Regions from separate parts of the Streptococcus sp. SC1 genome, predicted to be linked through region 2. Evidence: predicted binding sites of a transcription regulator. Region 2 holds the regulator's gene; each other region holds the start of a gene.
What was found. The regulator Rex, encoded in region 2, represses fermentation and respiration genes when NADH is low (regulators of the CRP and FNR family bind a similar motif). The targets are predictions, from matches to a motif close to TTGTGAANTANTTCACAA.
Positions count from the first base shown of each region.

Region 1 (10,887 bases), on a different contig from region 2:
AAACTCATCCCAGATGAAGTTGTAGAGGATGTGTCCAGCAACACCAAACTCAAATTTATCAAAGTTTTCAGTGACTTTTCCGATCGTTTCATTGAGATTGTGAAGAATCCAGCGGTCTGTGACATTTCCAGCTTCCTTGTTAACAACTTTTTCCACATTGGCAGTTGCTTGCTCAAGGGTCAATCCTTCATTGTTCATGAGGATATAGCGAGAGATGTTCCAAATCTTGTTAATGAAGTTCCACGAAGCATCCATTTTCTCGTAAGAGAAGCGCACGTCTTGACCAGGTGCAGAACCGTTTGAAAGGAACCAACGAAGGCTATCTGTTCCGTACTTATCAATAACATCCATTGGATCAATCCCGTTACCGAGAGATTTCGACATCTTGCGTCCTTGCTCATCACGAATGAGACCATGAATCAAGGCATTTTTGAATGGCGACTTGCCAGTAAATTCCAAACCTTGGAAAATCATCCGAGACACCCAGAACGGAATAATATCATAACCAGTCACCAAAGTTGATGTTGGATAATAACGTTTAAAGTCTTCTGAGTCGACATCCGGCCAGCCCATGGTAGAGAATGGCCAAAGAGCCGAACTGAACCAAGTATCCAAGACGTCTTCGTCTTGAGTCCATCCGTCACCATCCGGAGCTTCCTCACCGACGTACATTTCACCCTCAGCATTGTACCAAGCAGGGATTTGGTGACCCCACCAGAGCTGACGAGAGATTACCCAGTCATGGACATTTTCCATCCATTGGAGGAAGGTATCGTTGAAACGAGGTGGGTAGAATTCTACCTTGTCGTCTGTATCTTGGTTGGCAATGGCATTCTTGGCCAATTGGTCCATCTTAACGAACCACTGAGTAGACAAGCGTGGCTCAACCACTACACCTGTACGCTCTGAGTGACCAACACTGTGGACACGTTTTTCGATTTTAACAAGAGCACCGATTTCTTCCAACTTAGCAACGACTGCCTTACGTGCTTCAAAACGGTCCATGCCCGCAAATTCGAAGGCCAAGTCGTTCATAGTTCCGTCGTCGTTCATAACATTGACTTGTGGCAAGTTGTGTCGTTGACCAACCAAGAAGTCGTTTGGATCATGGGCAGGTGTGATTTTCACGACACCTGTACCAAACTCAGGATCAGCGTGCTCATCCCCAACGATTGGAATCAATTTATTAGCGATTGGAAGGATAACATTTTTACCAATCAAGTCCTTGTAGCGTGGGTCTTCTGGATTGACCGCAACCGCAACGTCCCCAAACATGGTCTCAGGACGAGTGGTCGCCACTTCAAGGGCGCGTGAGCCATCTTCTAGCATGTAGTTCATGTGGTAGAAGGCACCTTCAACATCCTTGTGAATCACCTCGATATCAGAAAGGGCTGTGCGAGCTGCTGGGTCCCAGTTAATGATAAACTCACCACGGTAGATCCAGCCTTTCTTGTAAAGGTCGACAAAGACCTTGCGAACAGCTTTTGACAAGCCTTCGTCAAGGGTGAAACGCTCACGAGAGTAATCTACAGAGAGGCCCATTTTGCCCCATTGTTCCTTGATGGTAGTAGCATATTCGTCTTTCCATTCCCAGACTTTCTCGAGGAATTTTTCACGACCGAGGTCATAGCGGGAAATGCCTTCACCACGCAAGCGCTCCTCAACTTTAGCTTGAGTAGCAATCCCAGCATGGTCCATCCCTGGAAGCCAAAGCGTATCAAAGCCTTGCATGCGTTTTTGACGGATGATGATATCCTGAAGAGTCGTATCCCAAGCGTGACCAAGGTGAAGTTTACCAGTTACGTTTGGCGGTGGAATGACGATTGAATAAGGCTTAGCCTTTTGATCGCCTGAAGGCTTGAAAACATCCGCATCAAGCCATTTTTGGTAACGACCAGCCTCAACCTCGGCTGGATTGTATTTAGGTGAAAGTTCTTTAGACATGTGTGTGCTCCTTAATTAAAATCTCTTTTAGGCAAAGAATATACTTCTTCTCCTCAATATTAGTATCTATAATAATCTTCAGTTCTGTACTTAATATTAATGCTAGAATTAACAATGTGGCAAATAAACTTCTTAAATCTTTTGTTTCAGGCAAAATTAGCCAATATAGCATACCATCTATACCATAATACATAGAAAGACATAAGAAACCAATATAGATCCCTTCAAAGATTGGCATTTTTTTAAAATTTTTAGTAAAGCTTCTAAAATAGAATACACTTGCTATCATAAAAAATGATGATAGTGCAAGTACTATCCCTTGAGTTAAGTCAGTTATTTTGAACAGAATTAATAAAGAATTAGATAGAGAAGTAATAATAAGAATAAAGTATATAAAACTATTAAATATATCGAGTTTTATCTCGCGTTTTGATCTTTCCCAGTCATATTTTAAAAGTAGTTCTAAGTATTTTGTTAATACATTTACACTTTTAGTTGAATAATCGAAATTATCAACTAATCTCCAAATATGACCATCATTCATATAAAATTCATATGTATCTTCTTTAGATATATATCTACCATATGGATTTAATTGTGTTTCGAGTCTATTTATTGCAAAGAAGCGATTCTTCCCACTCAATAAATCAACTATAATTGACTTTATCTCCTTTCTCCACTCTGAACGTTCTTTCGTTATAAAATCTAATTTATTCTTTTTAGTGTTATTTATAAATAACAAAACTGCACTTAATACAGCTCCTATTCCTGCTCCACTAAGTAGGGTAATAATCTGACCCACTTCCAATATTTACCACCTACTCTCAAATACTAGTATTATATCTCAACTGTTCGAAATTTTCGAACGGTTCAACTAACAACTTTTTCCTCCCACTCACTCCTCAGCAAGCCATAAGCCAATTCTGCACAGCGATTACCCTGAGCATCTTTGCGGTCTCGGATGCGAGCTTCAAGGGTAAAGCCAAGTTTCTCAGCGACCCGCTGACTTTGTTTATTGTAATCAAAGCATCGAATTTCAACCTTGTGGAGTTTAAGAATGGTAAAAGCAACTTCTATCAAAGCACTGACGGCTTCTGGCACATAACCCTTCCCCCAATAATCTGGATGCAGGAGGTAGCCAATTTCAAAGACATCATCTTCATGGCGATGATTGAAGTCACAAGAGCCAATGACTCGGTCATCCCCCTTAACTGTAATGCCATAGCCAGACGGAAGTTCCTTCTTTTCTAGATTTTCAAAATAGCGATTTTCAAAATAATCACGCTCTGCTTCCAAGCTTTCTACAGGAGGAAAGCCAGCTGGATAACAGACTTCAGGCAGACCAGCATAAGCAAACATATCCTCCACATCATCTGCCGTTCGCTGACGCAATATCAACCGCTCAGTTTCCAATCTTGGCAACTCTTTGCCATTATAAGATTCAAGAAGTTTCATTCACCCCTCCTTTCCGCAACATAAAAATAATCCCTTCCTAGTCAGACTAGAAAGGGACGAATGTGTTTATCCGCGGTACCACCCAATTTCGGGCAAGCGCCCGCTGCTTTGTTTATTTCAATTTTTCATCTCATCAGCAACCAGCTTTGACACATTTGTGGACTTCTCAGCGCCGCCACTTTCTGTAAAATGCTTGACTCAAAACACCTCTGATGAACTTATTCTATCACCTTTCCAGTGAAAAATCAATAATTTCTCTCACCCAAAAGTCCGTCTGGCAGATCGTGAAATCCTTGGCCCGCCTGATAGTTGGCGAATTTCCCTAAAAGGAACTGGTAAGCATCGAGACGACTTTCATAGCGAATCGCCGCTTCCTTGGCCCGCTCATCCTGGTCCGCCTCATAGACCGCTTGACTCTCCTTGAGGGCCATCTCGTTAATCATGACCTGGGTCTTGACCCAAGCTTCAAACTCCTGTAAAAATTCCTGTTCGTAACTCATTTTTCTCACTTTCTAACTGCAAATACCTAGTCCAAATCTCGGTAAAAATCACTGTCAATGTCACGGAAGGGCTGAATGTCCTGTACATACTCCAGCACCCCCTGAAATTCACCAGCCTCATCTCGCACTGCCGCATAGGTCACATGGACAAACTTGCCCCGAGACTCCGACTTGAACCACATCTCAAACTTGTCCCGCTCTCCCTCACGCAGAGCCTTGAAAATCCGCCGCACCTTATCCAAAAGCTTGGGTGGGTGGCAGAGCTCGACATTGCGCCCTATCTGGGAAGGCGTCCGCTTGAAAATCATCTCGTCCGCCGGCACGCTGTCATTATAATACTGGAAAATATCGTCCTTATTGACAAAGGTAATCTCCATGGGCAGATGATCCAAAATCAGATTGGCCTCCGCCACCGACAGATAGCCATGACCAAAAGGCTGCTGGGAGTCCCGATTGAAGGCTTGCTCCTTCTTTTCCTTAGGCTTAAAGGAAATGGTGACCTGACCATCTGGCGTATCAATGACCTGCTCAAATCTGCCATCACTAGTCTGCTCCGTACTGGCTGGCGCTTCGCTTCCTTCATCATCAGCATCCCCAGCTTCCTCCTCCAAAAATGAGTGCCGCGCAGGAATCCATTTTTCCGTTGGCTTGATAATGGCATAGCCATAAGCATCGCTCTCCTCAGCAATCTTGAGCCAGTCATCCTGAGTAAAGGATTCGAGGAGAATCATAAGAAGGATAGACTCTTCCTTGAAAATCATAGCTTCAAACTCAGCAGCAAAAGTCTCAAACTTGTCCTTGACTTCTTGAATCGAAGTATCAGGCAGCTGCTCTGCAGCAATCTTAGCCTCTTGGAAAAGGTCACGAATCTGGTCATCTACCCCCCACATGACCTTGGGCGGCGAATCGTGGCCGTAGCTCTCCATGATGGGAAACATGAGCTCTTCCTTGCGCTGATAGTGGATATCAAACTGTCCCACCAAACCCAGCTGGCGTTGGAGACCCTTGCGGATTTCAGGAAGAAGCTCCTCATCTTCTGTGCTTTCATAGGTAGATAGGAGCCTGCGAACCCGCATGAGGGCAGCCCGCAAGGCTAAATTTTCCTGCTTGAAGATCTGAACCGGATGGCCTGGATGGTCGGTATCAACCACCTCCACATTCTGAATGGCACCTTTAAAGAGGTTGGCATGGACATTGCAGAGGGACATGACATCTTCAAAGGTCACACCTGTATCTGAGTTCATCAGCTCATGCTCCATCAGGCTGATCTCGATAGCGGACACACCAGCAAAATGCTCATTGAAGAGCTCCTGAACGGACTCCGCCGAAGCTCCATTATGTAGGTCCAGCAAGATTGACTTGAGGACTTCAATGCGTTCAGTAGCCATTTCTAAATCCCCACCACTTCATAGCCGTTTAATTCCAGCGTTTGCTTGATTTTATCCAGGTCAATGCCATTCATGCTGGCTCCTTTTTTGATAGAAACCATGCGCCCGACAGTATTTCGCATGACAGGATTGGCCAGAGGCTTAAAGCCCAACTCGACCAAGACATCTAAAACTTCGGGCTGCTTCTCAATCACTTCTGCCACTGGAATAGATAAATCAATCACATTATCCATATGCCCTACCTCCGTGTATTTTATATTATTATATCACAAAAGATGCGTCCAATAAAAATCCTTTCCACGCTTGCTCAAATTCGATCTTAGAGAATATAACAAATTCTAATAGACTATAAGTTATTGTTATAAGGGCACTGACAAACGGAGTTTCACAAAGAAAAGCCAGTCCTATCAAGAATTTCTGAGATTTCTTTCACAAACTCCTGCCTTTTGCCAGATTACAGCTTCATTGAAAACGCTTTATTATAGTGATATAATGATTTTAAATACAGAATAAAGGAGATGTCCTATGTCTATTACAAAATTGTTGAACATCAAGTACCCTATTTTCCAAGGTGCTATGGCTCAGATTTCCCACTACCAACTGGCGGCAGCTGTTTCAGAAGCTGGCGGACTGGGAATCATTGCTTCGGGTGGAATGACGGGTGAGCAGTTGCGCGAAGAAATCCGTGAACTGCGTAAATTGACTGACAAGCCATTTGCCGTCAATGTTATGCTTATGATGAAAAATATCAAGGATATTGTGACAGTCATCATTGAAGAAAAAGTTCCTGTCGTAACGACTGGGGCTGGTACACCAAAATTCATCATGCCTTATCTGAAAGAGGCAGGTATCAAGGTAATCCCTGTTATTGCCAGTGTCAAACACGCACAAAAAATGCAAGAGCTCGGAGTTGATGCCGTGATTGCTGAAGGTTCTGAAGCTGGTGGCCACATCGGTGAAACAAATACCATGGCTCTCATTCCTCAGATTGTTGACTCCGTTGATATTCCAGTCATCGCTGCAGGTGGGGTTGCCGATGGTCGTGGTCTCGCTGCCGCTTTTGTCCTTGGTGCACAAGGGGTTCAGATGGGAACGATCTTCCTAGCTTCAGAAGAATGCCCAATTTCAGCAGGTTACAAGGATGCCATTGTCGCAGCCAATGACACTGCTACTGCCGTGACTGGTCGTATTGCTGGTGCACCAGTTCGTTGTATCCGCAATGAAATGACTGACCACTATATCGAACTAGAAAACAAAGGCACCAATCGTGACGAACTCGAAGAAATCACCATCGGTTCTCTTTCTAAAGCTGTTTACGAAGGAGATACCGTACATGGCTCTATGATGAGTGGCCAAATCGCTGGCTTAGTCAAGGAAATTCGTCCATGTAAAGAAATCCTCGATACAATCGTTGCCGATGCTCAGAAGGTTCTCCAAAACACTGAAATCAAGCTATAATCCTCTAACTCAAAAGAGAGTGGGACAGAAATCGGTAATTCGTTAGAATTCGATTTCGTCGTCCCACCTCCGCACAGTTGAGTAGGGCTGTAAAAGCTGATGAAATCAGCGTAATAGAGCCCACTCAACCACTGCGTCTTGCTCGACAATCTAAAGACAATTGAGAGGCTAGGACTTTTATCCCAGCCTCTTTTGCTGTTCATTTAGGCTTATTTTTCAACAAATCACTCTTTTACTTGACTTTTTTGACCAATTTCACCACCGCTTCCGTCCGAGCGGTATGGGGAAACATATCAACCGACTGGATGTAGTGGACATCGTATACTTGACATAGCTTGACCAAATCGCGCGCCAAGGTTGAGACATTGCAGGAAACATAGACCATCTTTTCAGGTGCATAGCGGACAATCGTTTCCAGCAGCTTATCGTCCAGACCTGTTCGCGGCGGATCGACAATCAAGGCATCCGCCCGATAACCATCCGCGTACCAGCGAGGAATAATCTCCTCTGCCGTTCCAGCCTCGTAGAGCGTATTGTCAAAGCCCATCCGTTTTGCATTGCGCTTAGCGTCTTCAATGGCCTCAGGGATGATGTCCATGCCCCGCAGAGACTTGACCCTTTTAGCAAAGGCAAAGCCGATGGTCCCTACCCCACAATAGGCATCAATCAAATGGTCCTCAGCCGTCACATCCAAAGCCTTGACCGCTTCCGCATAGAGTACCTCGGTCTGCTCAGGATTGAGCTGATAAAAAGCCCGAGGCGACAGGGAGAACTCATAGTCCAGCACTCCTTCTTGGATGGCTTCCTCGCCCCAGATAATCTCTGTCTTATCCCCATAAATCTCACTGGACTTGCTCGTATGATAATTAACCGCCACTGTCTCCAGCTCAGGAAATTCAGCTACTAGGTCTCGAACGACTGGAGAAAAGTCTAGCTTGCGCCCTGTTACAAAAATCATCTGCACCTGACCCGTCTTTCTGGCCCTGCGAATCATGACGGTACGCACTCCAGCAGTCTTGCGCTCATCATAGATAGGCAGCCTGTATTTACCTAAAAGCCGAGCTACCTTATTAACAATAGCCTGCGTTACCTTGTCCTGAACCAGACAGTTTTTCAGCGAGACCAGATAGTGGGAATTTTGGGCATAGAGCCCCGCCTTGACCTCATCCTTAAACTTGCGAGTCTGAAACTGCAGCTTGGCCCGGTAATAGAGCGGCTCCTGCATGCCAATGGTTGGACGAATCTCGTAGTTTTCGTGGCCAGCTGGCGCAAATTTTTTCAAGGCCTGACGCAGCAAATCTTCCTTAAACTCCAACTGCTTGTCATAGTGGAGGTGCATGATTTGACAACCTCCGCAGCTTTCATAAATCTCACAAGGCGCTTCCACCCGAAATTTTGACCGCTTATTGATGGTCAAGAGCTTGGCTTCAATAAAATTCCGCTGCACCTTGGTCACCTGACAGTAGACTTCCTCGCCTTTCAAAGCACCGGGCACAAAGACCAGCGTTTTCTTATAAAATCCAATTCCTTCCCCATTAATCCCCATTTTCTTAATTTTCAAAGGGATTCTTTGTTTCACTTTTACATTCATGCCTCTATTATACCACGCTAGAGTCGATTCGTTGAGAATATGTTACAATAAAAGTATGAAAGCAGAAAAAATATCTCTTCCACTCGCACATTTCCCTGAGCAAATCCGAACTTATCTAGAGGGAGCCAACTTTTACGACAGCTCCTCACATTCAAGCGCCCGTGTTTTCTATGTTGATACGGGCTATTATTTGAAAATCGACCAAAAAGGCAAGTTAGCTCAAGAAGCCACACTTGCCAAATGGTTTGAAGAGCAAGGGCTCGGTGTGCCTGTCATTCACTACCTGTCAGCAGACCATGACTTCCTGCTGACTAGAGAAGCCGAGGGCAAGGACGCCCTAACCTTTCTCCAACAGCCAGAAGAGCTTTGCCAAACAATGGCTGCCGCACTCAAAAAACTTCACAGCATCCAACCCCAGCATTTCCCAATCCAGCATCGCCTCCAACACTATAAAGAGCAGGCAGAGGAAAATTATCAGAAAGGTTGCTTTTATCAAAAAGCTTTACTGCCCCAATTTCATATCCAAAGTCGTGAGGAAGCCTACCAGCTTATTCAAGAACAGGGGCATCTACTAACGACGGACGCCTTGATTCACGGAGATGCCTGCTTGCCTAATTTCATTCTGAAAGACGCAGCAAGCTTTTCCTGCTTCATTGATGTTGGCCTCGCTGGCCTCAGTGATCGCCACATTGACCTTTACTGGGCGATCTGGTCCCTTACTTATAATTTATCTGACCCCAAATACGCAGAGCTCTTTCTTGACTACTATGGCCGGAAGGATGTTGATACAGACAAACTGCGCTTGATTGCTGCCTTTGAAGCATTTGGCTAAAAGAAAGGATTTTACCAAAATCTCTTATGAAAATCACAAAAATCGAAAAGAAAAAACGGCTCTACCTCTTGGAGTTGGACGACAGTGAAAAGCTCTATGTTACAGAAGACACCATCGTTCGTTTCATGCTGTCTAAAGGGATGGAAATCACGGAGCAAGAGTTGAAAGAGATTCAAACTTACGCCCAATTTTCCTATGGAAAAAATCTAGCCCTCTATCATCTCTCCTTCAAGCAAAGGACTGCCAAGGAAGTCAAGGACTACTTAATACAGCACGACATCCAACCAGACATCATCAGCCAAGTCTTGGACGCTTTGAAAAAAGAAAATTGGATCAACGACAGAAAATATGCCAATTCTTATATCCAATCCAACCTTCTCACTGGTGACAAGGGCGCTTTTGTTCTCAAACAAAAACTCAGTCAAAAAGGGATTTCTAGTACTATCATAGAAGAGGAATTAAACCAGTTTGATTTCACTGAATTAACAGGTAAGGTTGCCGAAAAGTTACTCAAAAAATACCAGGGAAAACTGCCCAGCAAGGCCTTGCAAGATAAAATCCTCCAAGCTCTGATAAACAAAGGATTTTCTTATGGACAAGCCAAAACCGCCTATCAGCATTTGGAAATCGAAGAAGACCAGGAAAACCAACAAGAACTGCTCTATAAAGAGCTAGACAAGCAATACCGCAAGTACTCCAAAAAGTATGAGGGCTACGACTTAAAACAGCGTTTGACCCAAGCTCTGGCTCACAAAGGCTATGATTTTTCGGACATTGCCAGCGCTCTGAGAGAATATCTTTAAGATTTTCTATGAAAACTTAGGCATTTTTATGAAAATATGTTACAATAAAGAGGATAAACTTAAAAATTGTAGAAAGTTGGTAGGTTATGAAACTTCCCAAAGAAGGCGACTTTATTACAATTCAAAGTTATAAGCATGATGGGAATCTTCACCGCACTTGGCGAGATACCATGGTACTAAAGACAACAGAAAATGCCATTATTGGCGTTAATGACCACACACTGGTAACAGAAAGTGATGGCCGGCGCTGGGTAACACGAGAGCCTGCCATTGTCTATTTTCATAAGAAATATTGGTTTAATATCATTGCCATGATTCGTGATAATGGCACTTCATACTACTGCAACCTTGCCAGCCCTTATTATCTGGACAATGAAGCCCTCAAGTATATCGACTATGATTTAGATGTCAAGGTCTTCACAGACGGAGAAAAACGGCTGCTTGATGTGGAAGAGTATGAGCGTCATAAAAGGCAAATGAACTATTCGGATGATTTGGATTTCATTCTCAAGGAAAACGTCAAGATTCTGGTTGACTGGATCAACAACGAACGCGGTCCCTTCTCCGATGCTTATGTGAAAATTTGGTACAAACGTTATGTTGAACTAAAGAATCGATAAAGTTGTCAAAGAGCGCAAGCTCTTTTTTCTTGTTTTCTTTCTCAAAAGACCTTCGTCCAGCAAAAAAGCAATTTCTTGCAATTCCTACTTATTTCTTGTATGATAGAACCATCAATGCTGCTAGTAAAGCACTAGAGGACCAATTTCTGGTCCTCCACAGCAAAATTTCCAGAAAGGAATGAGTCTCATGGCTTTTACCAATACTCGTGGTCGCTATGCCAGCTTTGGCGCTATCACTAGCCTTCCAGATGATGTGATTGACACTTTCTGGTACATTATCGACAACTTCCTTAAAG
Region 1 is NZ_JAQCMU010000004.1:76,635-87,521, forward strand. Features, by position in the region: gene PAN94_RS06945 (valine--tRNA ligase) at 1-1,944, opposite strand, end outside; gene PAN94_RS06950 (hypothetical protein) at 1,937-2,752, opposite strand; gene PAN94_RS06955 (GNAT family N-acetyltransferase) at 2,815-3,399, opposite strand; gene PAN94_RS06960 (DUF1912 family protein) at 3,645-3,899, opposite strand; gene PAN94_RS06965 (DUF438 domain-containing protein) at 3,926-5,287, opposite strand; gene PAN94_RS06970 (DUF1858 domain-containing protein) at 5,290-5,520, opposite strand; gene PAN94_RS06975 (nitronate monooxygenase) at 5,813-6,745, shown strand; gene rlmD (23S rRNA (uracil(1939)-C(5))-methyltransferase RlmD) at 6,978-8,336, opposite strand; gene PAN94_RS06985 (aminoglycoside 3'-phosphotransferase) at 8,392-9,168, shown strand; gene recX (recombination regulator RecX) at 9,195-9,971, shown strand; gene ntdP (nucleoside tri-diphosphate phosphatase) at 10,058-10,591, shown strand; gene PAN94_RS07000 (DUF960 domain-containing protein) at 10,779-10,887, shown strand, end outside.
Region 1: a site for Rex is predicted at 5,705-5,722, ahead of PAN94_RS06975 (nitronate monooxygenase). Genes of this name have one in related genera too.

Region 2 (10,887 bases):
AATCTTTGACTTCTAAATCGTCTATGGAATTCGTTAAGAATCCAAATTATTACGATAAAGACAGGGTCAGTCTAGAACATGTTAAATTAACCTACTATGATGGATCGGACCAAGAATCTTTGATTCGCAACTTCAGTGATGGTGCTTATAGTGGTGCCCGTCTCTATCCGAATACTTCAGGATTTGCGGCAGTTAAGAAGAAATATGCGGACAATATCCTTTATAGCCCACAGGATGCGACCTCATATTACTTTAATTTCAACTTCAACCGTCAATCATACAATCACACTTCCAAAACAAGTGATGATCAAAAGAATGCAACAAAAGAAGCGGTTTTAAATAAGGACTTCCGTCAGGCCGTCAATTTTGCCCTTGACCGGACTTCTTATGGTGCGCAAAGTAATGGTAAAGATGGAGCTACCAAGCTGTTGAGAAATACGCTTGTCCCTCCAACATTTGTTCAAATTGGCGATCAAACTTTTGGCCAAGTTGTTGCCTCTAAATTAGTGAATTATGGTACAGAATGGGCGAATATCGACCTGACAGATGCTCAAGATGCTTATTATAATCCAGAAAAAGCTAAGGCAAGATTTGCTAAAGCTAAGGAAGCTTTAGAGTCTAAGGGAGTTCAATTCCCAATTCATTTGGACCTTCCTGTAGACCAGGCTGACAAGGTGAGTATCCAATGGGCAAGCTCAGTAAAACAATCAATTGAATCAACCTTGGGTGCAGAAAATGTAGTGATTGACCTGCAGAAGATTAGTGTGGATGATTTGAACAATATCACCTATTTTGCAAATACTGCAGCTCAAAAGGACTATGACTTCTATACAGGGGGCTGGTCAGCTGACTATCAAGACCCATCTACCTACTTAGATACTCTAAATGTAAATAATGGCGCTAGCTTGCAAAACTTTGGTTTTGAGCCAGGCCAAGATATGGACAAGATGAAAGAGCTGGGCTTGGACACTTATACTAAGATGTTGGAAGAAGCAAATGCTGAAACAACAGATGTGAAAGTTCGCTATGAAAAATATGCGGATGCACAAGCTTGGTTGCTGGATAGTGGGATTATCATGCCGACCATTTCAGGAGGCGGTAGTCCTTCTGTAAGTAAGTCCAAACCTTTCAGTCGTGCCTATTCACTCGTTGGAATCAAGGGATCCGGCTTCAACTTTAAATATACGAAACTCAGAAGTGAGATTGTAACGACCAAAGAATATGAAGAAGCTAAGAAAAAATGGCAAGAAAAAACCTTAGAATCTAACAAAAAAGCCCAAGAAGAACTAGCGGATCATATTGAAAAGAAATAAGAGATTAAAAGATTAACTTTCTTTTAGGGTTAATCTTTTTGATTTGATCTACATTAAGAATTTTATAAAAGGAGCTATTTAGGCTTGTTTTTTTATGAAAAATTAGTTATAATGAATAAGTTGCCACCCTTAGTGTAATGGATATCACGTAAGATTCCGGTTCTTGAGATGGGAGTTCGATTCTCTCAGGGTGGATGACTTAAGCTTGGACTCAAGAGAGTCCTTTTTGTTTTCTAAGAGAGGAGACAGCTATGGTGGTGAAGTTAATCGCTCATACCTTGATTGAGAAAGACGGAAAGTATTTGCTGATCAAACGCTCAAAAATAAAGCGTGGGCTTCCTAATGTTTATCCATGCTATTGGGATATTCCTGGCGGAAGCGTAGAAGAGAACGAACTACCCAGAGAAGCAGCTCTACGCGAGGCTATGGAAGAGGTTAATCAAAAGATTCGGATTGATAAGATTATTCATGAAGATAGTCAGTTTGACACAAGTAAAAATACTGTTTTTACACGCTTGGTTTATGAGGCTAGGATTATAGAGCAGCGTGATATCCTATTGGATCCAGAAGAGCATACAGACTTTATTTGGCTTTCTTCTTTGGAGGACTTAGAGGGAGAGCTGATTGTTCCTTATTTGCTTGATATTTTTGCTGACAGATCCACATAAAACAAAAAAACATCCCCTTTTATCAGGAGATGTTTTTTCTGATTAGTTTTTAGATGCTTCTTGGAATTCTGGATTCTTCCATGCTTCATCAATAATTGCTTGCAATTCTTTAGCAGATGCTTGCATCTTTTGAGTTTCTGCATCGTTCAATGGGATATTTACTGGACGAACGATACCGTGAGCACCAACAACTGCTGGTTGACCGATGAAGACATCTTTCACACCGTATTGGCCTTCTTGGAAGACTGAAAGTGGAAGTACAGCATTTTCATCGTCAAGGATAGCTTTTGTGATACGAGCAAGGGCTACAGCGATACCGTAGTATGTAGCACCTTTCTTGTTGATGATTGTGTAAGCAGCATCACGAACACCTTCGAACAATTCGATCAATTCAGACTCTTGAACATTTTGAGTATCTTTAAGGAATTCTTCAAGGTTTACACCTGCGATGTTTGCATGTGACCAAACAGCAAATTCTGAATCGCCGTGCTCACCCATGATGTAGGCGTGAACTGAACGAGCGTCAACATCCAATTTTTCAGCAAGTGCTTGACGGAAACGGGCTGAGTCAAGTGAAGTACCTGAACCGATAACGCGTTCTTTAGGGAAGCCTGAGAATTTCCAAGTTGAATAAGTCAAAACGTCAACTGGGTTAGCGGCAACAAGGAAGATACCATCGAAACCTGATTCAACAACTTGTGTTACGATTGATTTGTTGATAGCAAGGTTCTTACCAACGAGGTCAAGACGAGTTTCACCTGGTTTTTGAGGCGCACCCGCAGTGATAACAACAAGGTCAGCGTCTGCACAGTCAGAGTATTGAGCTGCGTAGATCTTTTTAGGTGAAGTGAAGGCAAGGGCGTGGCTAAGGTCAAGCGCATCACCTACAGCTTTTTCGTGTAATTGTGGAATTTCGATAATTCCAAGCTCTTGTGCAATTCCTTGGTTAACAAGCGCGAAAGCGTAAGATGAACCTACGGCACCGTCACCAACAAGGATGACTTTTTTATGTTGTTTAGTAGCAGTCATTTCTAAACATCTCCTTATTATTTTTGGGGTTTTCCCCATACAATTACATTCTACCACTTTTGATACAGTTTGTCACGGCTCACCGTGGTATTTTGACCCCTAAAAGGCTATGTAAACGTTTTTATATTCGGTTTTAAATACTGAAAATATAGCTAAAATGTGGTATAATGAGATGGTGATTTAATATTGAAATGAGGCATTTTTTAATGCAAGATAGAAACTTAGTAGATGTCAATTTGACCAGCGAAATGAAGACCAGTTTCATCGATTATGCAATGAGTGTTATCGTGGCTCGGGCTCTTCCAGATGTTCGCGATGGTCTTAAGCCGGTTCATCGCCGGATTCTTTATGGCATGAATGAGCTAGGCGTTACGCCTGATAAGCCTCACAAGAAATCAGCTCGTATCACAGGGGATGTCATGGGTAAATACCACCCGCATGGCGATTCCTCTATTTATGAAGCGATGGTGCGGATGGCTCAATGGTGGAGCTATCGCTACATGTTGGTAGACGGCCATGGAAACTTCGGTTCGATGGACGGAGACGGGGCCGCTGCCCAGCGTTATACAGAAGCACGTATGAGCAAGATTGCGTTGGAGATGCTTCGTGATATTAACAAAAATACTGTTGATTATATTGACAACTATGATGCCAGCGAGAGAGAGCCGATGGTTCTTCCTGCTCGCTTCCCTAACTTGCTCGTAAATGGAGCGACAGGGATTGCCGTTGGGATGGCGACCAATATCCCACCTCATAATCTTGGTGAGTCTATTGATGCGGTTAAGCTGGTTATGGATAATCCAGAAGCAACGACTCGTGACATCATGGAAGTTCTGCCTGGCCCAGATTTTCCAACAGGAGCACTGGTGATGGGGAAATCTGGTATTCACCGTGCTTATGAAACGGGGAAGGGTTCGATTGTTCTTCGTTCTCGCACTGAAATCGAAGAGATGAAAAATGGCCGCGAGCGAATTGTCGTAACCGAGTTCCCTTACATGGTTAATAAGACTAAGGTTCACGAGCATATTGTTCGTCTGGTGCAGGAAAAACGCATTGACGGTATCACAGCCGTTCGTGATGAGTCCAATCGTGAAGGGGTTCGTTTTGTCATTGAGGTTCGTCGTGACGCCTCTGCTCATGTCATTTTAAATAACCTATTCAAGCTGACTCAGATGCAGACCAATTTCAGCTTCAATATGCTGGCTATTCAAAATGGTGTGCCGAAGATTCTGTCTCTACGTGAGATTTTGTTGGCCTACATTGAGCACCAAAAAGAAGTAGTGACTCGACGGACGGCCTTTGATAAAGAAAAGGCGGAAGCGCGAGCACACATCTTAGCTGGTTTGCTGATTGCGCTGGATCACATTGATGAAGTGATTCGCATCATCCGTAATAGCGAGACGGACGCAGAAGCACAGGCTGAATTGATGGCTAAATTTGAGCTGTCTGAGCGCCAGAGTCAGGCTATCCTCGACATGCGTCTGCGTCGTCTGACTGGTTTGGAACGCGATAAGATTCAGTCAGAGTATGACGAGCTGATTGCCTTGATTGCGGACTTAGCTGATATCTTGGCTAAGCCAGAGCGCGTTGTCGCTATTATCAAGGAAGAGTTAGACGAGGTTAAGCGTAAATATGCGGATGACCGCCGAACTGAGCTGATGGTAGGAGAAGTTCTTTCACTTGAAGATGAAGATTTAATTGAGGAAGCGGATGTTTTGATTACCTTGTCTAATAAAGGCTATATTAAACGTCTGAATCAGGCAGAATTCACTGCTCAGAAACGAGGGGGCCGCGGTGTTCAAGGAACTGGTGTCAAAGATGATGACTTCGTCAAAGAGCTGGTTTCAACGAGTACCCACGACAGATTGCTCTTCTTCACTAATAAAGGCCGAGTCTATCGTCTCAAAGGCTATGAAATCCCTGAGTATGGCCGAACAGCCAAGGGATTGCCAGTGGTCAATCTCTTGAAACTGGATGAAGGAGAGAATATTCAGACCATTATTAACGTCCAGCAGGACAGTAGCGATCATTCCTATCTCTTCTTTACGACCCGTCTAGGTGTGGTTAAACGAACCAGCGTGACAGAATTTGCTAATATTCGTCAGAACGGTCTCAAGGCTTTGAATTTGAAAGATGAAGACGAGCTTATCAATGTCTTTCTGACGGACGGTGCTGCGGATGTTATCATTGGTACTAAGTTTGGTTATTCTGTCCGCTTCAATGAGACAGCTGTTCGGAGCATGAGCCGTAGTGCGACTGGTGTTCGCGGAGTTAATCTTCGAGATGGTGACCAGGTTGTTGGAGCTGGTGTGATTGCCGAGGGAGACGAAGTGCTTGTCATTACCGAAAAAGGCTATGGTAAGCGTACTCTTGCTAGCGAGTATCCAACCAAGGGCCGTGGTGGTAAAGGGATTAAAACAGCCAATATCACAGATAAAAATGGACCTCTTGCTGGTCTGATGACCGTTACTGGCGAGGAAGATTTGATGATCATCACTAATACAGGCGTCATCATTCGGACCAGTGTGGCCAATATTTCTCAGACAGGTCGTTCAACCATGGGAGTGAAGGTTATGCGTCTGGATCAAAATGCCCAGATTGTCACCTTTACAACGGTTGCGCCTGACGCAAAAGACGATGAGGAAGAAGTAGAATAAGAGGAGGATGAAAGTGAAGAAATCTAAGAAGAAATTCAAGCTCAGAAATTTCATCATTAACTGTGCGGTTTTCCTTTTATTTCTAGTTGCCCTAGCTCTGATTTTCAACTCGTCTATCCGAAATATGATCATGGTTTGGCACACGAATCAATACCAGGTTAGCAAGGTCTCTAAGGAAGAAATCAAGCAGAATAAGGCAGTCGAGTCAAGTTTCGAGTTTAGCGATGTCCAATCTCTTTCTACAGAAGCGGTGATTAATGCTCAGTGGCAGGCTCAAAAATTGCCAGTTATCGGTGGCATTTCGATTCCTGAAGTGTCGATGAATTTGCCAATTTTCAAGGGCTTGGATAATGTTGGACTCTACTATGGTGCTGGCACTATGAAAGAAGATCAACAGATGGGACAAGGGAATTATGCCTTGGCCAGCCACCACGTCTTTGGAATTACTGGAGCTAGTGACATGCTCTTTTCACCGCTAGATCGTGCCAAAATAGGGATGAAAATCTATATCACGGATAAGGAAAAAATCTATACCTATACGATTTCTAGTATAGAAAGTGTCGCACCAGAGCGCGTGGATGTCATCAATGATACGGAGGGGGTTGCTGAGATCACTTTAGTCACATGTGAGGATGCAGCAGCAACCAGTCGAACTATTGTTAAAGGTACGCTTGAAAGTACGATTGACTATGACAAGGCACCAAAAGATATTTTAGATGCTTTCAGTCGATCTTATAATCAAATGCAGCTATGATAAGAAATATTGTAAAACGAAGTAACAAGAGTTACTTCGTTTTTTAATTGATAAAATTTACAAATATTTCCTATGATATCTAATGTTTGAAATGCTGTGTAAGAATTTAATCTTTTTTTATTTAATCTCGAATTAATAGGTAAGGAGGTTGATATGTATCGTATTTCATTGCAGGATGACATAAGTATGATGCCGCGTGAACGGCTGATAAGAGAAGGAGCGGATAAACTTAGTAATCAGGAATTGCTATCTATATTTTTGCGAACAGGCAGCAAAAAAGAAACTGTTTTTCAAGTTTCTCAAAGGATTTTATCATCGATTTCTAGTTTGAATGATCTGAAATATTTGACTTTACAGGAATTACAGACAATTTCAGGAATTGGCCCTGTGAAGGCTGTTGAGTTGCAAGCCATTATTGAGCTTGGATGCCGTATCAATAAGGCTGAAGTGCTGGAGAGGGAGCAAATTCTTGGAAGTCAAAAACTAGCTCGCAAAATGCAGGTCGAATTGGGAGATAAAAAGCAGGAATGTTTGGTTGCTATTTATCTCAACAGTCAAAACCAGATCATCCATCAGCAGACAATCTTTGTAGGAACGGTAACTAGAAGTATTGCTGAACCACGTGAGATTTTGCATTATGCTCTCAAACACTTGGCAACATCTATTATACTAGTGCACAATCATCCTTCTGGAGTGACTTTACCAAGTAAGAATGACGACGAGGTCACCAAACACATGAAAGAAGCTTGTGAACTAATGGGGTTGGTTCTTTTAGATCATTTAATCGTTTCAAAAAATAATTATTATAGCTATCGTGAAAAAACGGATTTGATCTAAAGTTTGTGAACCACATAATCAAACAAGGCTAAATCCCCCGTTCTTGTGGGAAATAGAAATTCTGGATGCCACTGCACACCAAGAAATGGACTTCCATCAGTCGAGGTAACAGCCTCAATGACCTTGTCACGAGGATCGTAAGCTATGACTTCTAGATTTTTCGCTAGATCCTTGATACTTTGGTGATGGAATGAGTTGATTTGGCAAGTAGGTCCGTATAATTCATGGAGGATGGAGCCGTTTTTAGTGACCATAGTCTGTGTAGTGTATTGAGCAGTGCTATCTTGCCAGTGATTCTCGATGTCTTGGTGAAGTGTGCCACCCATAGCAACATTGTAAAGCTGAGTACCACGACAGACGCCAAAAATAGGCTTGTTTTGCTTCCGTGCTTCTCGGATGAGAGCTAGTTCAAATAGATCCCTTTGAAGCAGATAATCATCACTTTCGATAGTCTGTTCTTCTCCGTAGAAATGAGGCTTGACATTTTGTCCACCGGTAAGGATCAGTTTATCGATCATAGTGATATAGGTGTGAGCTAAGGCTTCATCACCAATTGGTAAGATAATTGGGATTCCTCCAACTTTATTGACTCCCTCGATAAAGCCAGTTGAAGTATAACTAATATGAATAAATTGATCGTTAGGAATATCCCTTTGGTTTCCTGTTATACCGATAATCGGTTTTTTCATAAAGTGTCTGTTTCCTTTCTTACCTTACTCATCATCTTTTCTCATGAAATAAAGTAAGGTTTGGAGTTCGCTGGTTAGGTCCACATATTGTACAACCACATCTTTGGGGACAGATAGGTGCACTGGGGAGAAGCAAAGAATCCCCTTGATGCCAGCATCAACCAAGACGGATGCGACTTCTTGTGCCTTAACGCTCGGCACTGTCAGAATGGCTGTCTTTACGTTTCCTTCCTGGACCTTTTCTTTAATTTGAGAAATTCCATAAATAGGAATTCCATCATTTGTGGTGGTTCCGACATCAGAATAATCATCTGTATCAAAGGCCATTACAATCTTCATTTTATTCCGTTCATGAAAGCGGTAGTGTAAAAGAGCACGGCCCATATTTCCGACACCAACGATCATGACATTTGTAATCGAGTTGTCGTTGAGAAGATTGGCAAAGAAATTCATTAGTTTCTTGACATCGTAGCCAAAACCTCTACGACCTAACTCACCGAAGTAAGAAAAGTCACGCCGAACAGTCGCAGAGTCGATTCCAATCGCCTCTGCGATTTGTTTTGAATTGGCCTTTTCAATATTTTCTGCATTAAATCGCTTGAAAATCCGGTAGTAGAGGGAGAGCCGCTTAGCAGTAGCACGTGGAATAGAATTGCTTTTTTCAGTTTTCACAAAATCACGACCTTTCTATCTTCTATTCTATAGAAAGCTTGTGAAAAAATCAACTAATTTGATGAACAAAATATTATTATACTAATAAAGATAGATAAAATAATAGAAATAAGCAAAATTCTTAGAATTTCGCTTATTGGGGTGTTTTTTCAAAAATATCTCTTTCAACTAAACTATCCATCAAGAAATAGAATTTTTGCTGAATAATATGGTGTTTTTCTGATTTGAAGATATTAACTAATCTTAGACCAGACTTGTCCGTAATATTGATTTTAACTCCGCTTAGATCTTTATTGATGATAATCTTAAGCAAGAATCCATCGCCACTATTGGGAACAGCTTCAAGTAAGCGAGAAAGCTCGTAATTACCAACTTTTGTTTCAGCAAATGTATTGTCCCGTAAGGTAAATTTCTTAACATTTGGATGGAGTGAGTAGGTGAAGTCGCAGTTTGCTAAGCTAACAGATGTTTGAAAAGCCATCTTATCCTCCTAGTATTTCTTTTAGTTTTTGGCTGAATAGTTTGATTTCTTGGATGCTAGTTTGGTCTGATACACTGATACGAATGGATTCTTTTAAGCGCTCAGAGTTAGAGCCATATAAGGCTTGAAGGACATGGCTGGGCTGAACAGCACCAGCTGTACAAGCAGAGCCAGTCGAGATTGAAAAGCCATTAAGGTCCATTTGAAGCAAGATAAGATCATTCTTTTGGTTTGGAAATCCAATATTGACAACATAAGGCAGGCTAGGCTGACTTTCGTTTAGGTAGTAGTCTATATCCGTTAGGTTGTCCAGTAAAGTATCTTTTAACTGCTGGGCATGCTCAAGATTTTCCTCTAAATGGGCAACATTTTCAGAAAGGGCAGTTGCCATTCCGACAATGGAAACGAGGTTTTCTGTACCCGCTCGATGCTTGTTTTCTTGATCGCCGCCATGCATGAAATTATCAAAATCCATCTGGTCAGCGTAGAGAAATCCCACCCCTTTTGGACCATGGAATTTATGAGCTGATGCACTCAGGAAATTGATTCCCCATTCTTCAGGATAGATGGGGAGCTTGCCGACGGCTTGGACCGCATCAACGTGGAAGGCAGCAGGATGCTCTTTTAGCAATTTACCAATTTCTTGAATCGGCAAAATATAGCCTGTTTCATTGTTGACAGCCATTACTGAGACAAGGATAGTATCTGGTCTGAGAGCATTCTTGATATCTTCCGTTCGGATTTGCCCATCCACTGGCTGAATAATAGTCGCTTCAAAGCCAAAATGCTCCACCAAGTATTCAACAGGCTCTAAAACAGCATGGTGTTCAATGGCCGTAGTGATAATATGCTTGCCTTGATTCTGATGGCGCAGGGCATAGCCCTTAATAGCAGTGTTATTGCTTTCAGTAGCACCTGAAGTGAAGAGGATATTTTTGCTCTGTGTGTGTAGAACTCTAGCAATATCTTCGCGAGCTTGTCGGAGCAGTTTTTTAGCTTCTCGACCGTGGCTGTGGGTACTGGATGGATTGCCGAAGACTGTCATTGCCTGAGTCATGGACTCAATCGCGGCAGGCGATAAGGCAGTCGTAGCAGCATTATCTAAATAAATCACAAATTTATCCCTTATTTCTTTTGAAAAGCAAAAAGTGGGCTGACTGGTTTTCTTTCTTGAATACGCACGATAGCATCGCCAATCAACTCGCTGGCTGTGATGTAGTGAACATTCTTCGGAGTCTTTTCTTTTGTATCAACAGAGTCAGTCACCAAGATTTCTCGGATAGGAACACTGTCTAGTAAGTCTGCAGCTTCATCTGCAAATAAACCATGACTTGAGACAGCATAGATTTCGACAGCTCCTTCACGTTCAACGATTTTAGCAGCTTCTGAGAAGGTACGACCGGTATTTAAGATATCGTCAATCAAAATTGCTTTTTTGCCTTCAACCTCACCGATGATATAGCCTTCAGAGCGGCCTGCTTCATCTTCACCGTAGTCGATGATGGCGATTGGAGCATCGAGATATTCTGCCAAGCTACGAGCGCGTTTCACGCCAGAATTTTTCGGGCTAACGACGACAACATCCTCGCCAGTTAATCCCATATTGCAATAATGTTCGGCAAACAATGGAATGGTGAAGAGATTGTCAACAGGAATATCAAAGAATCCTTGTACTTGGACAGCGTGAAGGTCAAGTGAGATGACTCTATCTACGCCAGCTCCAACGAGCATGTTGGCCACGAGTTTTGCAGTGATTGGCTCGCGAGGAGCGGCCGTCCGATCTTGGC
Region 2 is NZ_JAQCMU010000002.1:165,810-176,696, reverse strand. Features, by position in the region: gene PAN94_RS03660 (peptide ABC transporter substrate-binding protein) at 1-1,313, shown strand, start outside; tRNA gene PAN94_RS03655 (tRNA-Arg) at 1,437-1,508, shown strand; gene PAN94_RS03650 (NUDIX hydrolase) at 1,565-1,981, shown strand; gene PAN94_RS03645 (L-lactate dehydrogenase) at 2,024-3,010, opposite strand; gene gyrA (DNA gyrase subunit A) at 3,217-5,667, shown strand; gene PAN94_RS03635 (class A sortase) at 5,675-6,421, shown strand; gene radC (RadC family protein) at 6,575-7,258, shown strand; gene PAN94_RS03625 (gamma-glutamyl-gamma-aminobutyrate hydrolase family protein) at 7,255-7,947, opposite strand; gene PAN94_RS03620 (redox-sensing transcriptional repressor Rex) at 7,972-8,619, opposite strand; gene PAN94_RS03615 (DUF1831 domain-containing protein) at 8,753-9,100, opposite strand; gene PAN94_RS03610 (cysteine desulfurase family protein) at 9,102-10,214, opposite strand; gene PAN94_RS03605 (ribose-phosphate diphosphokinase) at 10,226-10,887, opposite strand, start outside.

Region 3 (10,887 bases), on a different contig from region 2:
CAGCAAAAGAAGTGGATACAGATCGTGGCTTTGTCAAAGGCCTGCAAAAAGGTCTGACGCTGAAAGAAATTTTTGCTGATCCAGACGAGCAAATTCAGATCGTATCAGGGCTGGATCATCCTTTTGCCTTAGATAAAGAGCAGGAAGAGGCAGGATGTCTTTATGATGCGGCCTCAGGACGCTATCTGACTTTCCGTACGGATGCTCCTTGTGTCGTGACTTATTCGGCTAATTTTGTTGATGAGTCAGTCATCATTAATGGACAGCCAATGATTCAGCATAATGGTATAGCGCTGGAAGCACAGGCCTTGCCTGATGCGATTCATAGTGACTTGAAAGATCAGGTCATTCTCAAGGCAGGAAGCCTCTTTACCAGCACCACCGTTTATTTTGCAGGTGTGAAATAAATACTAAATTTGCTTCATTTGAAGTGTATCTTACATGGCGATACTAGCCTTAGATACAAGAAAACGGCAGAATCCCCCTCTGCCGTTTTTACTATTTATTTTATTGGTTATCTAAGTCTTGTGGTTGGAAAAATTGATTGTAACGCTCTTCGTCTTCTTGGTTATCACGGATAACTTTTGCAAGAGTGAATGAAGAAGAAATCAGTCCGACAGAACCCATGAGATAGTATCCTTTAACCATCAAAGGCTCTTTCAAAGTATAGAGGCCGACGAGAACAAGAGTCACAAAGAAGGCGAATGAGCCCCAAGCCATAAACATAAAGGCGGGTGTATTCCGATAAGTTTTCTTTTTAAGGTTGTTCATATCTAAAATCTCCTTTTCGATTTTTTTCATTGTATCATGAGTTTTTGAGACAGTCAATGAAATAGCGGCTATTTTAATCAGACTGAACAATTCATATTAGTTTGTATCATCTTACTAAGATATCTAAAAGTATTTTATTTTTAAAAAATATTTTTTCTTTAAGCAAATTTTAAGATAAGGACGTTATACTAATACCATCAAATGAAGACCTCCTAACTTTATTTGATAGAAATCCTAAAACTTTTTCATAATAATCTCCCATAAGAGCCACCAAATTCGGTGGCTTTTTTTGTATTCAGAAGCGGGTCGGATTGCTTCCTCTGCCCTATTTTTTGCTATAATAGTCCTATGAGTAGAATTTTAGATAATGAATTAATGGGGGATGAGGAGCTGGTAGAACGTACCCTCCGTCCTCAGTATTTAAGAGAATATATTGGTCAGGACAAGGTCAAAGATCAGCTGAAGATTTTTATTGAAGCGGCTAAATTGCGGGATGAGGCGTTGGATCATACTTTGCTTTTTGGTCCTCCAGGTCTGGGAAAGACGACTATGGCTTTTGTCATCGCCAATGAGCTCGGTGTGAATATCAAGCAGACTTCTGGCCCAGTCATTGAAAAGGCTGGTGATTTGGTGGCCATTCTCAATGATTTGGAACCGGGCGATGTCCTCTTTATCGATGAGATTCACCGTTTGCCTATGGCGGTAGAGGAAGTGCTGTATAGCGCTATGGAAGACTTTTACATTGACATTATGATTGGGACTGGCGAAACCAGTCGCAGTGTCCATCTGGAATTGCCGCCTTTCACTCTGATTGGGGCGACCACTCGGGCAGGCATGCTGTCCAATCCTCTGCGGGCTCGTTTTGGGATTACTGGTCACATGGAGTATTATGAAGCTAGCGATTTGACGGAAATCGTCGAGCGGACGGCAGAGATTTTTGAGATGGATATTACCCACGAGGCTGCTCGTGAGCTGGCACTTCGTAGCCGCGGCACGCCGCGGATTGCCAATCGTCTGCTCAAGCGGGTGCGGGACTACGCCCAGATTATGGGGGATGGTCTGGTCGATGCTCAGATCACAGACAAGGCCTTATCCATGCTGGACGTGGACCGAGAGGGGCTGGACTATGTGGATCAGAAAATCCTACGAACCATGATTGAAGTTTATGGTGGCGGTCCAGTGGGGCTGGGCACCCTCTCGGTCAATATTGCCGAGGAACGTGAAACAGTGGAGGATATGTATGAGCCTTACCTGATTCAGAAAGGCTTTGTCATGCGGACTCGGACTGGGCGCGTGGCGACTCGCAAAGCCTATGAGCATCTAGGATATGAGTATATGGAGGAATGATGACCGATCAAGAGATTTTAGAGAGGCTGAGTCAGGATCAGGATATCCGAGCGATTTTGGAAATGATCCGCAGTCTAGAATTGAAAGACTCTTGGCTGGCTGCGGGCAGTATCAGAAATTTTATCTGGAATATCTTGTCTGGCAAGTCGGGCTTTGATGCTGAAACGGATGTGGATGTCATATTCTTTGATCCAACTGTGTCTTATGAGAAAACTTTGCAGCTGGAGATGGAGTTGAGAAAAGCTTTTCCCGCTTATTCTTGGGAGCTGAAAAATCAAGTCTATATGCATAGTCATAGTCCCAACACCCAGCCCTATACTAGCTCGAAAGATGCCATGAGCAAGTATCCTGAGTGCTGCACAGCTATCGGTCTTCGATTGCTGGAAAATGATAAGTTAGAGCTCTTTGCTCTCTATGGTTTGGCAGATATTCGAGCATTTCAGGTGCGACCAACACCACATTTTTTGGCGGATGCGGAGCGGAAGAAGCTTTATATGCAAAGAATCCGCAAGAAAAACTGGCAGGCTAAATGGCCACAATTAAGTTTTGAATATCTTTCTGAAGAAAAGTAAAGTTTAATCTGGTGCAAGCTAGATTGAGTAGGTCACCGCCTCAATGATCTGCACTCTTATGTAAGTCGGTATAATTAGCGGTTTTTCAGAGCCCGCTTCCGCTGTCACAGAATAATCAAGAAAGCTCCACTGTTTTCTTTTTATTCTGGTATAATAGATCTATGAAGAAAATTGTATTTGTTTGTTTAGGAAATATCTGCCGCAGTCCGATGGCAGAGTTTGTTATGAAAAGTCTGACCGATGACCTACATATTGAGAGTCGTGCAACGTCTAGCTGGGAGCATGGCAACCCTATACATCAGGGGACTCAGGCTATTTTTAAGAAACATGCGATTTCTTATGACAAAGGAAAGACTTCTCAGCAGATTTCAGCGCAAGATTTTGCAGAATTTGATTATATCATCGGCATGGATGAAGCCAATATTCGAGATTTGAAGAAAATGGCGCCAGCGGATTTTCAGGATAAAATCTACCAGTTTGCTGATATCGGTGTTCCGGATCCTTGGTACACAGGTGATTTCGATGAGACTCATGAGCTGATTTTGGCTGGTTGCCATAAGTGGCTAGAACGCTTAAATGGATGAAAAATGGATAAAATAAAAGAATTTTACGATAAATATAAAATCTATCAGACCCGTCAGAATCTAGAAATTTTAGCTGTGACTGTGATTGCCTTGTCAGCAATTTTAGTGTTCACCTCTAATATCCCTAGCAAGGGTGCGCTAACGCTGGATCAAGGTAAGATAAAATATGAAGGCAGTCTAGTTCACGGAAAAATGAATGGCGAAGGTACACTGACTTTTAAAAATGGAGATAGTTATAAAGGGCATTTCAAAAATGGTACTTTTGATGGTAAGGGTACTTTTACATCGAAGGCTGGTTGGAAATATGAAGGTGAGTTTGCCAACGGTCAGGCCAATGGTAAAGGAAAACTGACGACAGAAAGTAATGTCGTCTATGAAGGAACGTTCAAGCAAGGAATTTATCAAAATGCGCATTAGATGGTTTTCACTGGTTCGGATTACTGGACTGGTCTTGGTGTTACTCTATCATTACTTTCAGGGAGTTTTTCCTGGAGGTTTTATTGGAGTGGACATCTTTTTCACTTTTTCAGGATTTTTGATTACTTCATTATTGATTGATGAGTTTACAAGAAGTCGGACGATTGATATTATGGGCTTTCTGAAACGGCGCTTTTATCGTATCGTTCCTCCGCTCGTTTTTATGATTTTGGTCATCATGCCTTTTACTTTATTGATTCGTCGGGATTTTGTAGCAGGTATCGGGACGCAGATTGCAGCTGCTTTTGGTTTTGTGACCAATTTTTATGAAATGATGTCGGGCGGCAGTTATGAAAGCCAGTTTGTACCGCATTTGCTGATTCACACTTGGAGTTTGGCACTGGAAGTGCATTACTATATCCTCTGGGGCTTGGCTGCTTGGGGAATTAGCAAGATTAGCAAGTCAGTTGCTCAATATCGGGGTCTGGTTTCTCTGACTTCAATTGCTCTGTTTCTGTTCAGTTTCTTGGCTATGTTTATCGGAGCCTTTTTCAGCAAGAATTACTCTAATATTTATTTCTCAAGTTTGACCCATGTCTTTCCTTTCTTTGCTGGGACAGTGCTAGCGACTTTTTCTGGAGTCGGAAATGTGGGCGTTCAAATGAAGAAACTGGAAGAAAAGGTCGAAATCAAGCAAGTCTTGATCGCTTTAGCTGGCAGTTTTGTTCTTCTTATTTTGCTCAGTTTTATTTTGAAATTTGACAGCCTGTGGACTTATTTATTTGGTTTCTTGATTTCAACACTTCTGGCTTGTGTCATGATAGCAGCAACTCGCATCTTGCACGATAAATTGCCAAATATTAAGGAGCCTAGTCCTCTCAACTTTATTGCAGACACTAGCTATGGAGTTTACCTCTTCCATTGGCCTTTCTATATTATTTTTACTCAGTTGATGAGCAATGGATGGGCTGTGCTTTTGACTACAATATTGAGTTTTGGTTTTGCGGCTCTTTCCTTCTATATTTTAGAGCCGACTTTAGCTGGACGGAAGCCTCGGATTTTTGGCAAGGAGATGAATGTAACATCCATCACCAAGCCGATTTTCTACAGTTTCATTCCGCTGACTTTTATCTTGCTTATTATCACCATCACAGCTCCGTCTGTGGGTGCCTTTGAGGAAAGCCTGATTGTCAATTCTTTGAACCAAGCCGATACGAAAATGCAGACAACCCGTAAGCACGCTGACCAAAAAACTGCGACAAATTATAACGTGGCAGAGGGAACGACTGTTATCGGTGATTCTGTCACTTTGCGCTCCGCTGAATGGATCCAAGAGGCTATACCTGACGCTCAAGTCGATGCAGTGGTTAGCCGTAATTTAGTGTCTGGTCTGGAATTTTTCAAGAACGATATTGCTAACCAAACACTGCTTCAAAACGTCGTCTTGGCATTGGGAACCAATCCAGTTGACAATTATGAAGAATTGCTGGATCAGTATATCGAGCTCTTACCAAAAGGCCATCGCTTGATTTTAGTCACGCCATATGATGGCCGGACAGCCAATGATCCAAGCAGTATTCCTGTTAAGATGCGACAATACGAACTTGAACTTGCTAAGAAATACGACTTTGTATATGTAGCAGACTGGTATCAAGTAGCGATTAATAATCCGCAGATTTGGATTGGAACAGACTATGTCCATTATGGGGCAGATTCAGAGTCTATGGCAGAGGGAGGTAAACTCTACTCTAACATGATGAAAGAAGCATTGAATGCTGCTTCAAGTGGCAGTGTTAAGCCATAAAACTAGCTCGGTTATTTAACCGGGCTAATTTTATAACAAGAAAGGAAGCGCTAACATATTTTTAAAGAAAAGTATGTGAAATTTTTGAGAATAAATAGAGGTTTTAGTAAAAAAGCCTGAAATATCAATGTTTAAAAAATAATCCATAAAAAGTTTGTGAACTTTTGTTGAAAGTGTTTACAAATTTGTAGGAATAGAGTATAATTATATTGTGAAATAATTAACAAAGGTTAAAATCTTCATCTAACCTTTTGGCAGAAACCATTGGAGGACTATAATGGCTGATAAGAAGAAAACTGTTGAACAAGAAGATAAAGTGCTAGCGGCTGAAAAACATGTTGACGAGCTTGTGCAAAAAGGTCTCTTAGCTCTTGAAGAAATGAGAAAACTGAACCAAGAGCAAGTAGATTACATCGTAGCAAAAGCTTCAGTTGCAGCTCTTGATGCACACGGGATCCTTGCTCAACATGCGGTTGAAGAAACTGGTCGTGGTGTATTTGAAGACAAGGCAACGAAAAACCTCTTTGCCTGTGAACACGTTGTCAACAACATGCGTGGTGTGAAGACTGTTGGTGTTATCGAAGATGATCCTGTTACTGGATTGACAAAGATTGCGGAGCCTGTCGGAGTTATCTGTGGTATCACTCCAACAACGAACCCAACATCAACAGCAATTTTTAAAGCATTGATTGCCTTGAAGACACGTAACCCAATCGTTTTTGCCTTCCACCCATCTGCTCAAGAGTCATCTGCTCACGCAGCGCAAATCGTTCGTGACGCAGCAATCGCAGCTGGCGCACCTGAAAACTGTGTGCAATGGATTACTCAACCATCTATGGAAGCAACAGCAGCTTTGATGAACCACGATGGTATTGCAACAATTCTTGCAACAGGTGGGAATGCCATGGTTAAGGCTGCCTACTCTTGTGGAAAACCAGCTCTTGGGGTGGGTGCCGGAAACGTACCAGCTTATATTGAAAAATCAGCCGACCTTCGCCAAGCTGCTCATGATATCGTAATGTCTAAATCATTTGATAATGGGATGGTCTGCGCATCCGAGCAAGCGGTAATTATTGACAAGGAAGTTTATGACGAATTTGTAGAAGAATTCAAGTCATACCACACTTACTTTGTAAACAAAAAAGAAAAAGCCCTTCTTGAAGAATTCTGTTTCGGCGTGAAAGCAAATAGCAAGAACTGTGCTGGTGCTAAACTGAATGCAAACATCGTTGGTAAACCAGCTGCATGGATTGCAGAACAAGCAGGCTTTAAAGTACCAGAAGGTACCAACATCTTGGCTGCAGAATGTGCGGAAGTAGGTCCAAATGAGCCATTGACTCGCGAAAAATTGTCACCAGTTATCGCTGTCTTGAAAGCTGAAGATAGAGAAGACGGTCTTAAAAAAGCTCGTCAAATGGTTGAGTTTAACGGACTTGGTCACTCAGCAGCTATCCATACAAAAGACGAAGAATTGGCTAAACGCTTTGGTACTGAAATCAAAGCGATGCGGATCATCTGGAACTCTCCATCTACTTTCGGTGGTATCGGGGACGTATATAATGCCTTCATTCCATCCTTGACACTTGGATGTGGTTCATACGGACGTAACTCAGTTGGTGATAACGTGAGCGCTATTAACCTTCTAAACATCAAGAAAGTAGGGAAACGTAGAAATAATATGCAGTGGTTTAAAGTTCCTTCAAAAATTTACTTCGAACGTAATTCTATCCAATACCTTCAAACCTGTGAAGATATTGAACGTGTTATGATCGTTACTGACAAATCTATCGAAAAACTTGGCTTTGTTCAACGTGTGATCGATCAATTGAATGCACGTAGCAACCGTGTTACTATCCAAGTCTTCTCAGATGTTGAACCAGATCCAGACATCACAACGGTAGAACGTGGTGCTGAAGTGATGAAAGCATTTGAACCAGATACAATCATCGCTCTTGGTGGTGGTTCTCCAATGGACGCGGCGAAAGTAATGTGGCTCTTCTACGAACAACCAGAAATCGACTTCCGTGACCTGGTTCAAAAATTCATGGATATCCGTAAGCGTGCCTTCCGCTTCCCATCACTTGGTAAGAAAGCGAAATACATCGGTATTCCAACAACTTCAGGTACAGGTTCAGAAGTAACACCATTTGCCGTTATCTCTGATAAGAAAAATAATCGCAAATACCCATTGGCTGACTACTCATTGACACCAACTATTGCGATTGTTGACCCTGCTTTGGTTGAATCAGTACCTGACTTCATCGCTGCTGATACTGGTATGGACGTCTTGACTCACGCGACTGAAGCCTACACTTCAAACTTTGCTAACGACTACACAGACGGTATTGCACTTCAAACCATCAAGCTTGTCTTTGAATGGTTGGAAAAATCTGTTAAGACAGCTGACCCAGAAGCACGTGAAAAAATGCATAATGCATCTACAATGGCTGGTATGGCCTTCGCCAATGCCTTCCTTGGTATGAGCCACTCAATGGCCCACAAGATTGGTGGAGTTCACCATACTGTTCACGGACGTACAAACGCAATCTTGCTTCCATACGTCATCCGTTACAATGGTACTCGTCCATCTAAGACCACTACATGGCCTAAGTACAACTACTGGAAAGCTGATGAGAAATTCCAAGACATCGCGAAAATGCTTGGCTTGCCTCACTCAACTCCAGAAGAAGCAGTTGAAGCTTATGCCAAAGCAGTTTACGATCTTGGTGAAGCGGTCGGAATTACAATGAACTTCAAAGGCTTTGGAATCGATGAAAAAGTTTGGAAAGACAGCTTGCATGAAATTGCATTGCTTGCTTATGAAGACCAATGTTCACCTGCAAACCCACGCTTGCCAATGGTAGCTGACATGGAAGAAATCATGGCAGATGCATACTATGGTTATGCAGAACGTCCAGGACGTCGTAAATAATGTAGAATCAATCCCTTACTAAGTGGGGGATTCAGATTGTACGAAGAGATCTTTCAATATTTCAAATTCCATAATTCTTTTCATAAAATAGAAGAGTAGTTGATGTAGTACTTACTGTATATTAGCGAAAGAAATTTGGTTTACCGTATTAGCTGTACAGTTAAGATAATTATTGGGTTGGAGAATGATATTTGCTATCCTATCACACAGTTTGTTATTTACAACCGCTTAGCTGGAGAGAAGTGTATTATCTTTTGCCTAAGTATGGGCATGAAGCTATGATAGCAATCCTGTCTTTAATTGGATCAGCGGAACCAAAATAAAAAGAACTTCTCTCGTTTTTGACTTTAAATCTGAAAGATAATATTCGTTTTCCTTTTGAGGTCGTACTAAGATTGTTTCCTGAAGGATCATATAAATGAGAAACTTATTTTAGAAGTTTGCTTACTCTGTAATTTCCTTTTTTAAAAAACAAAACCCTGAAAGCACTTTCAGGGTTTTCTATTTTTCTAGGAAGTTTGGAAACTAAAATCTAAATCAAAAACAATATTGAAAGCGCTTCAAAAAATGTTTATAATAACATTATGAAATACTCGAGTTAAAAAACGGGGTATAGGATAAGGGAGCAAAAATATTTATTTGCGGACTTCTTCTCTGCTCTACCTGAAGTTCTGGATAGTTGTTAGACTATCTAAGTGAACCGATATTTTGTGAAAGGAGATTGTATATTCATGTCACAGATTCTAAAAGATGACTTGATAGCCAAGATTAAAGATGGCATCATTGTTTCTTGTCAAGCCTTGCCTCAGGAGCCGCTTTATACGGAAGCTGGAGGAGTCATTCCTCTCTTGGTCAAGGCTGCTGAGCAGGGCGGTGCTGTCGGTATTCGAGCTAATAGTGTTCGAGATATTCGGGAGATTAAGGAAGTAACTTCTCTGCCCATCATCGGAATTATCAAACGCGACTATCCGCCACAAGAGCCTTTTATCACGGCTACCATGCGGGAAGTGGATGAGTTGGCTGCTCTGGATATTGAAGTCATTGCTCTGGACTGTACCAAGCGGGAACGCCATGATGGCTTGACAGTTGCGGATTTCATCAAGCAGGTCAAGGCTAAGTATCCTCATCAGCTATTGATGGCAGATATCAGTACCTATGAGGAAGCTGCTACTGCTGTAGAAGCTGGTGTAGACTTTGTCGGCACCACTTTGTCGGGCTACACTTCCTACAGCCCTAAGGTTGACGGACCGGACATTGAGCTCATGCGCCGCTTGTGCCAAGCAGGCTTTGAAGTCATTGCTGAAGGAAAGATTCATTATCCAAGTCAAGCCAAGCAGATACATGATTTGGGTGTAAGAGGCATCGTTGTCGGAGGAGCTATTACTCGCCCTAAAGAAATTACAGAGCGCTTTGTTGCAGGATTAAAATAAGTGAGGTAGATGAATGACAACCTTAACACTAAATAAACTATATAAAAAATATCCTAATAGTGATTTTTACTCTGTTGAAAATTTTGATTTGGATATTAAGGATAAGGAGTTTATCGTTTTTGTAGGACCTTCCGGTTGCGGAAAATCAACAACCTTGCGGATGATTGCAGGACTTGAGGACATCACAGAAGGGGAGCTCTATATTGATCAAAATCTTGTCAATGACATTGCTCCTAAAGATCGGGATATCGCCATGGTTTTCCAAAATTACGCTCTTTATCCTCACATGACTGTTTATGACAATATGGCATTCGGACTTAAGCTTCGCAAGTATGACAAGGCCGATATTGACAAAAGAGTCCAGGAAGCGGCGGAAATCCTTGGGCTGAAAGAGCTGCTGGATCGTAAACCAGCCGATTTGTCTGGTGGTCAGCGTCAGCGGGTAGCTATGGGGCGGGCGATTGTCCGTGATGCCAAAGTCTTCCTTATGGATGAGCCCTTGTCTAACTTGGATGCTAAACTGCGCGTGTCCATGCGGGCAGAAATCGCAAAAATTCACCGCCGTATCGGAGCGACGACTATCTATGTAACCCACGACCAGACCGAGGCCATGACCTTGGCTGACCGCATCGTTATCATGTCAGCTACTAAGAACGAAGCAGGAACAGGTACTATCGGCCGAATTGAGCAAATCGGTACGCCTCAGGAACTTTATAACGAGCCAGCTAATAAATTTGTGGCAGGTTTTATCGGCAGTCCAGCCATGAATTTCTTTGAAGTGAACTTAGAGGGCAATCAGCTTACAGATGGACAAGGCTTTGCTGTTGGCCTACCAGACGGTCAGCGTAAAATCCTAGAAGAAAAAGGCTATCAAGGAAAGAAAGTGATACTGGGCATTCGACCAGAGGATATCTCGGCTGAGTTGATAGCTGCTGATGCTTTCCCAGATTCTGTTGTTGAAGCAGAGATTATAGTTTCTGAACTTTTAGGAAGCGATTCTATCCTTTATTGTAAAGTAGGAGTTCAGGAA
Region 3 is NZ_JAQCMU010000007.1:40,828-51,714, reverse strand. Features, by position in the region: gene PAN94_RS09285 (aldose epimerase family protein) at 1-407, shown strand, start outside; gene PAN94_RS09280 (YiaA/YiaB family inner membrane protein) at 508-771, opposite strand; gene ruvB (Holliday junction branch migration DNA helicase RuvB) at 1,120-2,118, shown strand; gene PAN94_RS09270 (nucleotidyltransferase family protein) at 2,115-2,690, shown strand; gene PAN94_RS09265 (low molecular weight protein-tyrosine-phosphatase) at 2,852-3,274, shown strand; gene PAN94_RS09260 (MORN repeat-containing protein) at 3,278-3,691, shown strand; gene PAN94_RS09255 (acyltransferase family protein) at 3,681-5,495, shown strand; gene adhE (bifunctional acetaldehyde-CoA/alcohol dehydrogenase) at 5,773-8,427, shown strand; gene PAN94_RS09245 (acetylxylan esterase) at 8,563-8,709, shown strand; gene PAN94_RS09240 (N-acetylmannosamine-6-phosphate 2-epimerase) at 9,159-9,857, shown strand; gene PAN94_RS09235 (ABC transporter ATP-binding protein) at 9,871-10,887, shown strand, end outside.
Region 3: a site for Rex is predicted at 5,705-5,722, ahead of adhE (bifunctional acetaldehyde-CoA/alcohol dehydrogenase). Genes of this name have one in related genera too.